Regions from separate parts of the Pusillimonas sp. NJUB218 genome, predicted to be linked through region 2. Evidence: predicted binding sites of a transcription regulator. Region 2 holds the regulator's gene; the other holds the start of a gene.
The links. The regulator sigma-54, encoded in region 2, starts transcription at its own class of promoters, with help from an activator protein. The targets are predictions, from matches to a motif close to TGGCANGNAANCTGCTTT.
Positions count from the first base shown of each region.

Region 1 (5,183 bases), on a different contig from region 2:
CCGTCACTCAAGCCGCTCGCCCGTCGGGTCGCGAGCTCAACGCTCTGCGCCCATTGTCTATCGTTACCGGTTTTACACGCCATGCCGAAGGCTCGGTGCTTATTAAGGCCGGCGACACGCATGTATTGTGCAACGCCAGCGTTCTTGAAAAAGTGCCGCCATTTTTAAAGGGGCAGGGCCAAGGCTGGGTTACCGCCGAATACGGTATGTTACCGCGCTCCACGCACACCCGTTCCGATCGCGAAGCCGCGCGGGGCAAACAAAGCGGGCGAACACAAGAAATTCAGCGCCTTATCGGCCGCAGCCTGCGGGCCGTGTTCGATCTGGAAGCCCTGGGCGAACGTACCTTGCACCTGGATTGCGACGTTTTGCAAGCCGACGGGGGCACACGTTGCGCCAGCATTACCGGCGCGTGGGTGGCTGCGGCCCTGGCGGTACGTACCTTGCTTAATAACGGCCTGGTCCAGCGCAACCCCATTAAAGATCACGTAGCCGCTGTGTCGGTGGGCTTGGTCAACGGTCGCCCGGTGCTTGACCTCGATTACCTTGAAGACTCGGGGTGCGACGCCGACATGAATATTGTCATGACCGGTAAAGGGCAATTTGTCGAAGTGCAGGGTACTGCCGAAGGCGAAACCTTCGATCGCCCGATGCTGGATGATTTGCTCGATCTGGCAACCGTCGGGGTAGCGCAACTGGTCAAGTTTCAGCAACAGGCGCTCGATCTGGCGCAGTCAAAAGGGTAAGGCCATGCAAAAAGTCGTACTGGCCTCGAATAACGCTGGCAAGCTCAAAGAGTTCTCTGAGATCCTCGCGCCTGCGGGGATTCAGATGGTGCCCCAAGGCGAACTTGGCGTACCCGAAGCCGACGAGCCTTTTGGTACGTTTGTCGAAAACGCCCTGGCCAAAGCCCGGCATGCCAGCAAATTAACGGGTTTGCCGGCTTTGGCCGACGATTCTGGCCTGTGTGTAGACGCGCTGGGCGGTGCACCGGGGGTGTATTCGGCACGTTTTGCTGCGTTAAACGGTTTTGAAAAGTCTGACGCGGCCAATAATCAGTATCTGGTCAGCCGGCTGGCCGGGCAAAGTAACCGCAAGGCGCGTTATGTGGCGGTGTTGGTATACGTTAGTTCGGCCGACGATCCCCAACCCATTATTGCCGAAGGCGTTTGGCCTGGCGAAATCATCGACGCCCCAAAAGGCGGCAATGGCTTCGGTTACGACCCTCATTTCTATTTGCCGACATTGGGTAAAACCGCGGCCGAGCTATCGGCTCAAGAAAAGAACCGTGCCAGCCACCGCGGCCAAGCCCTGCAGCAGTTGTTGCCCCGGTTGGCCGACCGGCTTGGGCATTAAACCTCATGCGCACCATTATTCCCATACAGCCGGCAAATGCTCCGGCTAGTGCGGCCCCTGCCACACCCGCGGGTGTGGCGCTATCGGCAGGCAGCGGCATTACGCTAACCAGCCTGCCGCCGCTATCACTGTATGTTCATGTGCCCTGGTGCGTACGCAAATGCCCTTATTGCGATTTCAATTCGCACGAGCTTAAAGGCGATCTTCCCGAAGCCGAATATCTGTCGGCCTTGCAGGCCGACCTGGAGCAGGCGTTACCCTTGATTTGGGGCCGCCCGGTCGTGTCGATATTTATTGGCGGCGGCACGCCTAGCCTGCTGTCGGCGCAAGCGCTTGACCAAATGTTGGCTATGTTTCGCGCCTGCCTTACCGTTTTGCCCGGTGCCGAAATCACATTAGAAGCCAACCCCGGCACGGCCGAAGCAGGTCGTTTTCGTGATTTTGCCGCGAGCGGCGTCAGCCGTATCTCGCTGGGTATTCAAAGCTTCAGTAATGCAGCCCTGAAAGCGTTGGGGCGCATCCATGACGCCGACCAGGCGCGTGCCGCCATCGCTATGGCGCAAGCGGCCGTACCCCGGGTTAATTTAGATCTGATGTTTGCCTTGCCCGACCAAACCCTGGATCAGTGTGATGCCGACCTGGCCGAAGCTTTGGCGTTCGGCACCGAGCATCTGTCGCTGTACAACCTGACGCTTGAACCCAACACAGTATTTGCCAAGTACCCGCCCAATATCCCGTCGGAAGACGACGCGGCGATCATGCAAGAGCGGGTCGCCGACACGCTGGCGGCGGCCGGGTACGAGCGTTACGAGGTCTCGGCCTATGCCCGTCCGGGCAAACGTTGCCTGCATAACCTTAACTACTGGGAATTTGGCGACTATTTAGGCATTGGCCCGGGTGCACATGGCAAGCTATCGTTTCACGATCGCATTATCCGTCAGGCCCGCCTGAAAAATCCGGCCAGTTGGATGACGCAAGTACACCAGCGCGACGGCAGTCATTTGGCGCAAGACGATGTCGTACCTGCGCAAGACCTGCCCTTCGAATTCATGCTGAATGCCTTACGTCTGCGCAGCGGCGTAAGTGCTGCCACGTTTACCGAACGTACCGGCGTACCGGTGTCGGCCATTGCGCCGGCCGTTGATCGCGCCGTACGCAAAGGCTTGTTGGTTGACGATCCCACTCGCTTCCAGGCCACGGCGCTGGGGTGGCAGTTTCTAAATGACCTGCAATCCGAATTTTTGGATTAATGTGTAAAAACGGTACAACCGCACCTTAAAACGCACCATAATAGTGCGTATGCACCAATGTGAGTCAGTCGTCGCCACGGCAGCAGGCAAATTAATTTATCCGTGGTGCATTTCCCATCCATTTTGGCGAATTAAAAGTTGGCACGCTTATTGCTTGTATAGGCGTACGCAGTATCGAATTGTTGACCCCTCATTGCTCAGGAGTTCTTATGTCCACCCCAGAAGATGTTGTGAAGTTCATTGCAGACAAGGAAGTCGCCTTTGTGGACTTTCGTTTTACCGACACGCTTGGTCGCGAGCACCACATGACGGTGCCTGCCCATACGGTCGATGAAGAAAAACTCGAAGCCGGCCAGGCTTTCGACGGTTCTTCGATTTCGGGCTGGAAGGGCATTGAAGCCTCCGACATGCTGCTGATCCCCGATGCCAAATCGGCACGTATGGATCCGTTCCGTGAAGAGAACACCCTGATCCTGACATGTGACGTTGTCGAGCCGTCGGATCTGAAAGGTTACGATCGCGACCCGCGTTCGCTGGCCAAGCGCGCCGAAGCCTACCTGAAGTCCAGCGGCCTGGGCGATACTGCCTATTTTGGTCCCGAGCCCGAATTTTTCGTTTTTGACGGCATTACCTGGAACGACGATGCGTCCGGTTGCTTCGTCAAGATCAAGTCTGAAGAAGGTTCATGGTCGCGCGGCCTTGAGCTTGAAGGCGGTAACCTGGGCCATCGCCCCAGCGTCAAAGGCGGTTACGTGCCTGTGCCCCCGGTCGATTCTTTCGCCGACATGCGCTCCGAAATGTGCTTGCTGCTCGAACAGCAAGGCGTGCCCGTTGAAGTGCACCACCACGAAGTAGCCGGCCCCGGCCAGCTCGAAATCGGCACCAAATTCAGCACGCTGGTCGAGCGCGCCGACTGGAACCAGATTTTGAAGTACACCATCCATAACGTTGCCAACGTTTACGGTAAAACAGCCACATTCATGCCCAAGCCTATCGTGGGTGATAACGGTTCGGGTATGCACGTTCACCAGTCCATCTGGAAAGACGGTCAAAACCTGTTTGCCGGTAACGGTTACGCTGGTTTGTCTGAATTCGCCCTGTATTACATCGGCGGCATCATCAAGCATGCACGTGCGCTTAACGCCATCACCAACCCCGGTACCAACTCGTACAAGCGCCTTGTGCCGCACTACGAAGCGCCCGTCAAGTTGGCTTACTCGGCCCGTAACCGTTCGGCGTCCATCCGTATTCCTTACGTCGGCAGCCCCAAGGCCCGTCGTGTCGAAGCGCGCTTCCCCGATCCTTTGGCCAACCCCTACCTGGCGTTCTCGGCCCTCATGATGGCCGGTCTGGACGGTGTACAGAACAAGATTCACCCCGGCGACCCAGCCGACAAGAATCTGTACGACCTGCCGCCCGAAGAAGACGCAAAAATCCCGACCGTTTGCGCCTCTCTGGAAGAAGCTTTGGCTGCACTCGATGCCGACCGCGAGTTCCTGACCCGTGGTGGTGTGTTCAGCAACGACATGCTCGATGCCTATATCGACCTGAAAATGGCCGAAGTCACCCGCTTGCGCATGACTTCGCATCCGGTCGAATTCGACATGTACTACAGCCTGTAAACCGGGCAGGGTGGATCGTGACATGACGCACCCCGAAAGTTACGATCTGCTCGCTACCGCAGTTTTGCTGCTCGATGGCAAAGGCCAGGTGGCCTTTGCCAACAGCAGCGCCGAAGAGTTGTTCGGCGTGTCGCGACGCCAAATGCAGGGCGTCCCTGCGCAGGCGTTGTTTCATGCCGACGAGGCGCTGGCGCATCGTTTTACCGACGCCCTGGCGGGCCGATTCGGCATTTTGCGTCAAGACGCCGCCATCCGAACGTCAACGGGGCAGAGCGTACCTGTCGGCTTGGTGCTGGTGCCGCTTGAACATCAGCCTTGGGTAGCGTTGCTCGAAGTCCGCAGCCTCGACCAGCACGATATGCTCGATCGCACGCTGCAGCTGACCAAAGAGCTCAATATCCAGCGCGAGTCGCTGCGCAACCTGGCGCATGAGGTCAAGAACCCGTTGGGTGGTTTGCGCGGCGCGGCACAACTGCTCGAGGTTGAGCTCGACGACTCGGCGCTGCGCGAATACACCCGCGTCATTGTGGCCGAGGCCGACCGACTTAGCAGCTTGATCGACCGCCTGATTGCGCCACAAGGCGACACGCTGGTGCGTAAGCCCTTCAATATTCACGAGGTGTGCGAGCGCGTGTATACGCTGGTCAGCGCTGAATATGCGCAAAAAATCCAGTTTGTACGTGACTACGATGCGTCTGTGCCCGACGTGCTGGGCGACCTGCCGCGCCTAGTTCAGGCCTTGCTGAATATCGCGCGAAACGCTTGCCAGGCGCTCACCGAAACGCCCGGGGCAGCACCGCCGCGTCTGGTGTTTCGTACCCGAATTGGGCGTCAGTTGGTGCTGGCCACCCGGCCGGTCAAGATGGGCGTCATTGTTTCCGTGATCGATAACGGGCCTGGCGTGGCGCCCGATCTTCACGACAAAGTTTTTCATCCGCTGGTGACGGGTCGTGCC
Region 1 covers NZ_NQMK01000005.1:178,149-183,331, reverse strand. Annotated here, with positions in the region: gene rph (ribonuclease PH) at 1-746, shown strand, start outside; gene rdgB (RdgB/HAM1 family non-canonical purine NTP pyrophosphatase) at 751-1,356, shown strand; gene hemW (radical SAM family heme chaperone HemW) at 1,362-2,606, shown strand; gene glnA (type I glutamate--ammonia ligase) at 2,816-4,228, shown strand; gene glnL (nitrogen regulation protein NR(II)) at 4,251-5,183, shown strand, end outside.
Region 1: a site for sigma-54 is predicted at 2,746-2,763, ahead of glnA (type I glutamate--ammonia ligase). Genes of this name have one in related genera too.

Region 2 (5,183 bases):
GCTGCAAAAGCAGCGGGGTTTGTTTTTATGCGTAAGCTTTTTTAAGCAGCAACCTTGGCGGCCTGAGCTGCCATGGCGGCGTTGCGGTTGACCGCGCTTAAGATGGCCAGGAATGACGCGGTGACGATGTCGGCGTGAACACCTACACCAAAGCCCGGGCCGGCTTCGCCGACGCGCACTTCGACGTACGATGCCGCGCGGGTATCGGTGCCGATGCCAATGGCGTGTTCGTGGTAGTCGAGGATGCTGACATCCATGCCCAATGCATTGACGAAGGCCGAAATGGCGCCGTCGCCCTGCCCCTTAAGGTGGCATACCTTGCCATTGTGTTCGAGCTCGACTTCGATGGCAAAGTGATGACCAGCTTGGGCGCTGGGGTCGCCGGTAATACGGTGACGTACCAGTTTCCAGGGTCGTTCGAGGTCAAGGTATTCAGAGCGGAACAACTCGTAGACGTCGTCGGCGGTGACTTCGCGGCCGGTTTCGTCGGTCACGCGTTGAATGGCGCGGCTGAATTCGATTTGGAGGCGACGAGGCAAGACCAAGCCGTGTTCTTGTTCGAGCAGGTACGACACACCGCCTTTGCCCGATTGGCTATTGACGCGGATGACCGCATCGTAGCTGCGGCCCACGTCGGCCGGGTCGATAGGCAAGTAGGGGACTTCCCAGAGGGCGTCGGCCTGTTGCTGTGCAAAGCCTTTTTTGATGGCGTCTTGGTGCGAGCCCGAAAACGCGGTAAAGACCAGATCGCCTGCATACGGGTGACGCGGGTGTACCGGCAACTGGTTGCAGTACTCGACGCAACGACGCACTTCGTCGATATCGGAGAAATCGAGGCCGGGATGCACGCCCTGGGTGTACAAGTTAAGCGCCAAGGTGACCAGACATACGTTGCCGGTGCGTTCGCCGTTACCAAACAAGCAACCTTCGACACGGTCGGCGCCGGCCATGACGGCCAATTCGGCGGCTGCAACCGCAGTGCCGCGATCGTTGTGCGGGTGAACGCTCAGCACAATGCTGTCGCGGTTTTTAAGACGCTTGCTGATCCATTCGATTTGATCGGCATACAAGTTGGGCGTTGTAGCCTCGATGGTGGCCGGGCAGTTCAGGATGATTTTGGATGCGGGGGTTGGGCCCCAGGCCTCGACCACGGCATCGCACACTTCAAGCGCAAACTCGGGTTCGGTGGTGCTGAAGACTTCAGGCGAATATTCGTAGCGCCAGGAGGTTTCAGGGTGTTTGCCTGTGTAGGCCTTGACCAACTGCGTACCTTTTACCGCCAAGGCGCGCACTTCGTCTTTGGTCATGTTGAACACAATTTTGCGGAATGCAGGCGCGCAGGCGTTGTACAAGTGCACAATGGCTTGCTTGGCGCCGGCGGCCGCTTCAACGGTGCGTTCGATCAGGTCTTCGCGCGATTGCGTCAGCACAATAATGGTGACGTCGTCGGGGATACGGTTTTCGTCGACGAGCTTGCGGACAAAATCAAAATCGGTCTGCGAAGCGGATGGAAAGCCAACTTCGATTTCTTTGAAACCGATTTTGATCAATTGTTCGAAGAAGCGCAGCTTGCGCTCGACGCTCATGGGCTCGATGAGCGATTGGTTGCCATCGCGAAGGTCGGTGCTCATCCAGATGGGGGGCGCCGTGATGGTTTTGTTGGGCCAGGTTCGTTCAGAAAATTCGTGCGCGAACGGCACGAACGGACGGTATTTGTCGGAGGGGTTCGAGAGCATATTGCACCTGTTTCACTAAGTTTGTTGCTGCGCGTTACCCGTAAACATCGAATGAAGATTCGGCATCAACCCAAGGTTGGTAAATAACGGATAACGAAATACGGAATGGGGGCGTGGCTGAACGGCTGCCGGACTGCCACATGACGCTAGGCCCGGCAACCGATCGGTAGCAGCAGCGATAGCGAGAGAAGGGAGAGTGTGCTAGCCGTACCCGCAACCAAGCCGGCAACGGGGTTGCCGGTAGTGTTAAGAGGGGTAAAGGCCTGGGTGTTCATACCCCATAGTCAACCATATTTGCGCCAAATTGGCAAGTGTGGGCTAGGGGCCGTTGCGTGACAGCAGGGCGGCATGTTCTCGCGAAAGCTGGATTTTCGCGGCTCTGCCGCTGCGCAGCTCGGTGGCGGTTTGTTGCAGGTCTCCAACAGTAATGGGGAAGCGCGGGTCTTCCCAAACCCAGCGCAGCACAGTCAGGGCGGGTTCGGACAGCTGCGCGGCCAACCCGGCAATGACGTTGGCGTTGACCATGCGGGCATCGACCCGGCGCCTGCTGCTGCGCACAAAAGACACCAGAAAATAGGCCATAATAAGTGTGCACAGCGCTGCCAGCGCCCACCAGAAGAACGGGTTATAGCGCTTTAGCATTTGCGTAACCGGCCCGCCCAAGGCTTCAAGCCCCGAATAATCAATACCTCGGCCAAAAGCCACTAGGCGTGTCAGTAGTTCGAACCACAGCACGGCCACGACGACCACCACCACGGTACACACGATTTTGTGCGTTGCGGTAAGTTTGAGCAAGGTTTGACGTAGCGCGGCATGGTCGCGGGCGGTGGGCTGGTAGGCTGGATCTGTTTTCATGCGGGCTATTTTACCTATGCAATCGCGACATTCGTTAGAACTGCGGCAACACCAGAACCTGGCCCTGACGCCGCAGCTGCAGCAGTCGATCAGGTTTCTGCAGTTGTCGGCCCAAGACCTGGAGCAAGAAGTGGCCCAGGCGCTTGCTGACAACCCCCTGCTGGAGCGCGAGGGGGAGTACGACGCCGATGATAGCGAAGCCCGGGCCGATGCGCCATCGGATGAATACGTAGACGACAGCCCGCTGACGGCAGGTGTTTCGGGAACAGGGCGTGGCGATTTCGACGATGATGGCGGCCCGGAAATAGGGCAGGCGGTCACGTTGCGAGACCATTTGGTGCAGCAGCTGCGCCTCACGCGGGCAGGCAGGCGGGACCAGGCTCTGGTAGAGCTTTTAATCGAAGAGCTGGACGAGAACGGTTTGCTGGCGGTGTCTCTGGACGACGTGCGGGGGGTGTTGCCCGACGAGTTGGAGGTAGACGAAGATGAGTTGCTCGCCGCCTTGCGCTTGTTGCAGTCGTTTGATCCGGCAGGTGTGGGTGCCCGCTCAACGGCAGAGTGTCTGGTTTTGCAGTTGCGTCAGCGCGCTGCGTACGACCCGGAGGTGATGGCGTGCGCGATGGCGCTGGTTACGCAGCACCTGGATTTGCTGGCTCAGGGCAATGCCGCCCGTCTGGTGGCTGCTTTGGGATGTTCGCCCGACATCTTGCGCCAAGCCCATCAGCTTATTCTCACGCTCGACCCAAAGCCTGGGCGGGCCTGGTCGCAAAGTGTGGCGGACTATATCGTCCCTGAGCTGGTGGTCATCAAGAGCAAAAAGGGCTGGGAAGCGCGCTTGAACGGCGCGGCTGTGCCGCGTTTGCGCGTGAATCCGGTCTACGAGCAATGGGTGCGCGAAGACCGGAGCGGAGCAGACCGTTCAGAGATACAGGCGCAATTGCAGCAGGCGCATGGTCTGGTTAAAAGTGTCGCGCAGCGGTTTGAAACCGTCTTACGTGTGGGGCAATTTATTGTTCAGCACCAGCAGGCGTTTTTCGACAAAGGTGTACAGGCCATGCGGCCCTTGGTGTTGCGCGATATTGCCGAAGCCCTCGAATTGCACGAGTCCACGGTATCGCGGACGACACGGCAAAAGTACATGCAAACGCCCTGGGGCGTGTTCGAGCTGAAGTACTTTTTGGGTACCGCCCTGGGCGGTGAGGGGCTGGCGCCGGCGACGTCGGCCACGGCTGTGCGGGCCATGATCCGCGAGATGGTGCGCGCCGAGCCGCCCGCCAAGCCGTTGTCTGACGCCAAAATTGCCGATAAGCTCGCCGAGAAAGGCGTCGACGTTGCTCGTCGAACAGTGGCTAAATACCGCGAACTAGACGGCATCGAGCCGGCATCGGTGCGTAAGGCGCGAGCCAGTATGTCGGTCTGACCTGGGCCGGGGCTTTTGCCTGACTGTCGTGCTGCATGGGCGGCTGACGGGTTGTGTCTGCCCGCACGTCAGGGCATAACGGGTTACAAAATTATCGGTTTTTGTCGCATTCAGGGTATTGCACGCACAAAGAAACTAGATGATAATTGTTCTCATGTTCATTTGTATCTGTAACGCTATCACCGAGCGACAAGTCAAGGCAGCCGTTGCCGCTGGCGCTCACAGCATGTCCGACCTGCAAGCGCAGCTTGGGGTGGCGTCATGTTGTGGCTGCTGCGCAGACACTGCAGCCGAATACTTGCCAGGGGGCCGTCAGGCGTCGCATCAAACGGTTCATCCGTTGGGCGATCTGGTCGAACCCGCCGCCAACGACGCGGCACCCGCAGTATTCGTCGAAGTCATTGCCTGCCGGGCCTGACCCAGCGCCGCGCTCAATGTAACAGTCCCCGGGCGGTATGCGTCCCGGTGGTTGTTTTCTTCGCGTCTTTAATGAAATTCTCATCATGGCGTGGTAGCCTTTAGGTCTGCCCCCTCCAGGAGAAAAACATGAAAGGCGACGCCACCGTAATCCAGTTTCTAAACAAGCAGCTCAAAAACGAGCTGACCGCCATCAACCAGTATTTTTTGCATGCCCGTATGCTCAATCATTGGGGCTTCGATAAACTGGGCAAGCACGAATACGATGAATCTATCGGCGAAATGAAGCACGCCGACCGCCTGATCGAACGCATTTTCATGCTCGACGGCCTGCCCAATCTGCAAGATCTGCACAAACTGCTTATTGGCGAAGACGTTCCCGAATTGCTGGCCTGCGACCTCAAACTTGAGTCGGGCGCACAAGAGACCGTTAAAGAAGCCATTGCGTATTGCGAGTCAGTGCGCGATTACGTCTCGCGCGATCTGTTTCAAGACATTCTCGACGACACCGAAGAGCACATCGACTGGCTTGAAACCCAGATCGAACTGATCGACAAAGTCGGCCTGCAAAACTATCTGCAGTCGCAAATGAGTCACGACGCGTCGTAATTACGTGTCATGCCAATAAAAAAGCCGCCTAACCGGGCGGCTTTTTTGTTAAAAGTTTTTGGCTGGGCAATCTTCGACTTTGCCCCAGGCATTATTGGGGGTGCAGTACTTGTTGCGGGCTGCCCAGGCGCAACTGGGGCGGTCGA
Region 2 covers NZ_NQMK01000011.1:78,909-84,091, forward strand. Annotated here, with positions in the region: gene leuA (2-isopropylmalate synthase) at 42-1,736, opposite strand; gene CHR62_RS14215 (hypothetical protein) at 2,055-2,591, opposite strand; gene rpoN (RNA polymerase factor sigma-54) at 2,590-4,011, shown strand; gene CHR62_RS14225 ((2Fe-2S)-binding protein) at 4,151-4,429, shown strand; gene bfr (bacterioferritin) at 4,558-5,037, shown strand; gene CHR62_RS14235 (hypothetical protein) at 5,086-5,183, opposite strand, start outside.